DNA from 2 places in the Paenibacillus sp. FSL R5-0527 genome. Region 1 is predicted to be linked to the other one. Evidence: predicted binding sites of a transcription regulator. Region 1 holds the regulator's gene; the other holds the start of a gene.
The links. Region 1 encodes LexA, which represses DNA repair genes until DNA is damaged. Its sites were predicted from a motif close to CGAACATATGTTCG; they were not measured.
Positions count from the first base shown of each region.

Region 2: the regulator LexA is predicted to act here: its motif matches at 1,445-1,458, upstream of NYE69_RS11320 (putative DNA modification/repair radical SAM protein).

Region 1 covers NZ_JBBOYI010000001.1:4,264,542-4,267,573, forward strand. Annotated here, with positions in the region: gene glnA (type I glutamate--ammonia ligase) at 1-793, shown strand, start outside; gene NYE69_RS18680 (hypothetical protein) at 1,441-1,602, shown strand; gene lexA (transcriptional repressor LexA) at 1,707-2,333, opposite strand; gene NYE69_RS18690 (LysM peptidoglycan-binding domain-containing protein) at 2,832-3,032, shown strand, end outside.
Region 2 covers NZ_JBBOYI010000001.1:2,578,024-2,581,055, forward strand. Annotated here, with positions in the region: gene NYE69_RS11310 (ABC transporter ATP-binding protein) at 1-102, shown strand, start outside; gene NYE69_RS11315 (ABC transporter permease) at 117-896, shown strand; gene NYE69_RS11320 (putative DNA modification/repair radical SAM protein) at 1,493-2,818, shown strand; gene NYE69_RS11325 (TIGR03915 family putative DNA repair protein) at 2,803-3,032, shown strand, end outside.

The sequences.
Region 1 (3,032 bases):
TGAGATCGAAGCTTCTCACCATGAAGTGGCTCCGGGCCAGCACGAAATCGACTTCAAATATGCGGATGCGGTCAAAGCGGCCGACCAGATTCAGACGTTCAAACTGGTCGTCAAAACGATCGCGCGTCAGCACGGCCTGCATGCCACGTTTATGCCGAAGCCGCTGTTTGGCGTCAACGGCTCGGGGATGCACTGCCACCAATCGCTGTTTAGAGGGGATACGAACGCGTTTTATGAGGAAAGCGATCCGCTTGGCCTGAGCAAGGAAGCCCGTCATTACATGGCCGGTATTCTGAAGCATGCCCGCGCGTTCGCGGCGATCACGAACCCGACGGTCAACTCATACAAACGCCTTGTTCCGGGTTATGAAGCGCCGTGTTATGTGGCCTGGTCTTCCAGCAACCGCAGCCCGATGATCCGGATTCCGGCTTCCCGCGGCCTCAGCACCCGGGTCGAGGTGCGGAACCCTGACCCGGCGGCCAATCCTTACCTGGCGCTTGCCGTGATGCTCAAAGCGGGCCTGGATGGCATCAAGAAGGAGCTTCCGCTGGTGGAACCGGTCGATCGCAATATCTATGTGATGTCCGAGGAAGAGCGCGTCGAAGAAGGCATTCCAAGCCTGCCGGCCGATCTGAAGGAAGCGCTTGGCGAGCTGCTCCGCAGCGAAATCATTTCCGAGGCGCTTGGCGATCACGCCTTGACCCATTTCTACGAGTTGAAGGAAATCGAATGGGATATTTTCCGCACGCAAGTACATCCGTGGGAACGCGATCAGTACATGACGCTGTATTAATTGAGGAATCCCTTGGGGCCGTTGGCCTCAGGGGATTTTTGTTTTTTTGCGGGCAATAATGGGCTCAGCCTAGAATATCAACGCTTGACAGCCTGCTGCTGGAACGACTTTGTGCCGGATGAACGGCTAACCTGTCGGGGGAAACAGCTAACCTGTCGAGTAGAATAACCAACCTGTTGGATGGTACGGCTAACCGTCGGGTGGAACGATGCACCCCGTCGACCTTCAAAATAGCGGCACTTTATGTACTTATCATCCGGACCCAGGCATATTTATCCCCATTAGCGGCATTTTTTGTTCTTATTGACCTGTGAACGGTCCGGAATGCGGCATTTTCTCGAGGGCGGGGGAAAATAGCGGCATAAATTGTCTCTATTTCTCTCAAATTAACGGACTTCACCGGAATAACGGCGTTTTTTGTCCTTATGTTGTTCGCCGGACCGGAGATCCTCCTTCGATCCAAGTACCATCACACTGGAAGGCTCAGCGCAACGGGTTAAGATAAAAAATAATCTTATGCAGTTCATACTTTTTCCATCAACCGGCCTGGCGAGTCCGTTATTGGACTAGAATATTTTGGAAACTGTAATTTTGCCGTTTTTTATTCAGCGATTGGATACCTTATAGATATAAGGAGGTTGAATGAAATGGTTACCGCACTCAAAAGATATCAGCGGCGCCGGTATCGTTTGAAACAGTGGTGGGTTTCCGAACGGGCGGGATTCGGGTTTGGATGGGGAATGCGAGGCAGACGGGGAAAATCCGGCTACGGAACGATGCCTTATTTCCCGGATTTGGATTGGGACTAGCGGACGGAGGGGAGCATCATCCCTTTTCCGATGAAAATTTCAAGTGGAAAAAAGGACGCTGCAGATTGTTCTGCTTCGTCCTTTTTTCATTGCCGTAAAATGAATCAGTTCAGATCCCGGAACAAGCCCACCACTTTACCGAGGATGGTCACGTGCTTCAGACGCAGCGGCTCCATGGTTGGATTTTCCGGCTGCAGACGAATATGGTCCTTCTCCTTGTAAAAGGTTTTGACCGTCGCCTCGTCGTCTTCGGTCATCGCAACCACGATATCCCCGTTGTTCGCTGTCTGCTGCTGGCGGACAATCACGTAATCTCCATTATGTATGCCGGCTTCGATCATGCTGTCCCCAACTACGGAGAGCATGAAGATTTCTCCGTCTCTTGTGTAATGATCCGGCAGCGGAAAGTAATCTTCGATGTTCTCCGTGGCGGTAATCGGAACACCGGCCGTGACTTTGCCCACGACGGGAACGCGTGCGACGGTTTGAGCGAAGTTATTGAAACTCTCGGATTCTTCCTGATTCAACAGCTCGATGGCACGCGGCTTGGTCGGATCGCGGCGGATCAGCCCCTTCTTCTCCAACCGGTCCAAATGGCCGTGAACCGTAGAGCTGGAGGCAAGTCCTACAGCTTCCCCAATCTCCCGGACAGAGGGAGGGTATCCCTTGGCGCGAACTTCATTGCGGATAAATTCCAGAATGGCCTGTTGCCGGCTGGATATCTTTGACATATCGGATCAACCCCATTTAGTAACGTTTGGAAAAATTATAACACAGAACTTCCGTTCGCACAAACATTAGTTCTAAAAGTAAGTTTTAAAAAGAAATCAAAAAATAATCTTTTGATCACGAAGCGGATTATGAGCGGTTTCGACGTCGAATCTTGAATTCAGCCGGGCTTTAGCATATGCTTCCGAAGCATTTTTCCTAAGGAAACATCATTTCAGGTGCTCACGTGCTCAAAACGAACGCTCAGCTCCTAACGTCCCCGGGTTCAACCGACCTTCTCGGTGCTGAAAAACTGACTTTTTAAACTCGCACTAAAGAAAAAAAAGGGAACAATTGTTCGAAAAAAAGTGTTGAATCAAACAAATGTTCGTGTTATAGTAATGGCATAAATAAGAACGCTTGTTTGGAGTGATGAATTTATGCCAAGATACACTACCTATAGAAGCATCTATGACCAACCTTCTTTTACTCGTCCCGCAAAGAGAAGACTACATATTTCGGTGTTTCGTCACAGCCTCGCCAAGGTTGCCGTTTTTCTTCTGGTGCTGAGCCTTACTTGTACGGGCGTGGTAACGGCATTTGCCGCCTCCTCCGATTCCGGCCGTACGGAGCGGGAGCTTGAGCAAGTCGTTGTTCTGCCCGGGGACACATTGTGGGAAATCGCGGCTGAACATAAGCCGCAAGGATCGGACACGCGCGTC
Region 2 (3,032 bases), 1.7 Mb from region 1:
ATTTCGCAAATCTACGAGATTCCGCTCGCCTATCCGCGCGACGTGTCCGCGGCGGAATTTTACGAGTATTACCGGCGGATTCAAGCTCATTTTGACGAATAGAAAGGGCGAATCTTATGACATGGCTGAAAAAGAAATGGGTCGGCCTGCTCTTCTTGTGGCTGTTCATCCTGGCCGCCTGGCAAGGCGGCGCCTGGCTTTACGGTCCCGAGGTGGTGCCCGGGCCGGCGGATACGGCGGCGGGAGCGCTGGAGCTGCTGCGGGACGGCTCGCTGCCGAAATATATCGGGATCAGCTTCTACCGGGTGTTCAGCGGCTGGACGCTGGGGAGCCTGATCGCCATCCCGCTCGGCATTTTGATCGGCAAGGTGGATTTTATCCGCCGTTTTGCCGAACCGCTGCTGAACTTCATCCGCTTTATTCCGCCGATCGCTTTCATCACGCTGTTTCTCGTCTGGTTCGGCATCGGCGAGCAGTCGAAGATCGCGCTGATTTTGTACGCGACGCTGTTTATCGTCATCATGAACACGCTGACGGGGGTGCTGGCGGTGGAGGAGGACAAAATCCGCGCGGCCCGCAGCATGGGCGCTTCGGAGTGGCAAATCGTCCGGCACGTGATCGTGCCGGCGACCGCGCCGTATATTTTCACCGGCGTCAGATTGGCGATGGGCACCTCGTATATGGCGATCGTCGGGGCGGAGATGATCGCGGCGAACGAAGGCGTCGGTTACCTGATCTGGAACTCCCGGCTGTTCTTCCGTACCGACTGGATTTTTGTCGGTTTGCTCAGCCTGGGGTTGATGGGATTTGCCACCGACCGGCTGTTCGGCTGGTTTGGCCGCAGGGTGCTGTGGCGTTACGGGGTGATCGGCACCGCGCCGGCCGGAAGAAGGTAAACCGAAAGCTTAGACGGGGCGGCGGCTTTTTTCCAGGATTGTGGGGGTCCGAGGGGAACAGATGGCCCGTGTATTTGTGTATGTCCTGAGATAACGACAAATATGGGTCTTATTTTTGTGAAAAAAGGGGGCACAGTTTAAATAGGGGATTTTTTTGCCTCTATTTTTGAGATATGGCGTCAAACGGGCGATATTTCCTGGTTTAATTCCCGAATAACGACTTAAAGTACCTCTATTTTGAGTAAAAGGGGTGAAATCCCAGAATAAGGCCATAAATTGTCTTTATTTCCGCTAGAGACCTGCTTGTACATTAAAAGGACCGCACAGGGACCGCACAGGAACTGCCTGGGACTGCACAGGGAGTGCAAAGGGACTGCAAGGGACTGCAAGGGACTGCACAGGGACTGCAAAGGAACTGCACAGGAACTGCAAGGGACTGCACAGGGACTGCAAAGGAACAGCACAGGGACCGCACAGGAACTGCACAGGGACTCACAGGGGCCGCCGGAACGAATTCCTTCGGACTTCGGCGGTCTTAATCATTGACAAGAACGTGTGTTCGCAATATAATGCTGTCAAAAGGGAGGCCATAGCGTATGGATGTGTATGACAAGCTGACCATTTTGACGGACTCGGCCAAATATGACGTATCCTGTTCGTCCAGCGGGGCGGAGCGCGGGAGCGGCGGGGGCAGTGGAGGCAGCTCGCTGGGAAACGCCGTCAGCTCGGGGATCTGCCACAGCTTTGCCGCGGACGGACGATGCATTTCGCTGCTGAAGGTGCTGATGACGAACAGCTGTATTTATGATTGCAAATACTGCGTGAACCGCCGCTCCAACGATACGCGCCGGGCTATGTTTACCCCGGAGGAGCTGGCGGAGCTTACGATAAATTTTTATCGCCGCAATTACATAGAAGGTCTGTTTCTCAGCTCAGGCATCATGCGGAATCCGGATTACACGACGGAACAACTGATCCGGGTGCTGGAACTGCTGCGCCGGAAATATCATTTCGGCGGTTATATTCACGTGAAGGCGATTCCCGGCGCCGATCCGGCGCTGATTTCCCGGTTGGGCCTGCTGGCCGACCGGATGAGCGTGAACATCGAACTGCCTTCACAGGACAGCCTGCACCAGTTAGCCCCGGACAAAAGCAAGGAAGCGATCCTGAGGCCGATGACCGCGATCCGGCAGGGCATTCGGGAGAACAGCACCGATCTCGTCAAATACCGCCACGCTCCCCGGTTTGTGCCGGGCGGACAAAGCACCCAGATGATCGTAGGCGCGACGCCGGACAGCGATCTTAGGATCTTAACCTTAACGGAGGCGCTGTACAGGAAATACGAGCTGAGACGGGTATATTACTCGGCGTATACCCCGGTCGCGGAGCATTCGCTGCTTCCGTCGCCCGGCAGCAAGCCGCCGCTATTGCGGGAGCACCGCCTGTACCAGGCCGACTGGCTGCTGCGTTTCTACGGTTTTGAAGCGAAGGAACTGCTGGATGAGCACACCCCGAATTTCAATTTGTTCATGGACCCGAAGTGCCATTGGGCGCTCAATCATATCGAACGGTTTCCCGTGGAGATCAACAAAGCCCCTTATGAAGAGCTGCTGCGCGTGCCCGGCATCGGCGTTCGCAGCGCCAAGCGGATCGTGGCGGCGCGCAGAACGGCGCGGCTGGATTTTTCCGGCTTAAAGAAGCTGGGCGTCGTGCTCAAACGGGCCCAATATTTTATCATCTGCTCAGGCCGGCGGCTTGAGGGGTTGAAAGTGAACGAAAGCACAATCCTCAGGTCGCTGCTGTCCCGCAAAGAAATCGATATGTTCCTGCCCAAGCCGAAGGTGGAGCAGCTGTCGCTGTTTTCGGACGAGGAGCTGGCGGGGCAGGCCGGGAAGGAGCTAAGCCCATGGCTGCTTGGATAAGCGATGCGGCTTACGCTTACGACGGCAGCTTTGACGGCTTGCTGAGCTGCGTGTTTGAGAGCTATGTGCGGAAGGAGGATTTGGTCGACCTGCGTTCGGACGCTGATCCGCAGTATACTCTGTTTGTAACCCGCTGGGTGGAAACCTGTCCGGAGAAGGCTAACAGGGTGTACGCGGCCATCGGGCAAAAAATATCGCCGGCCGCCCAAGAGCT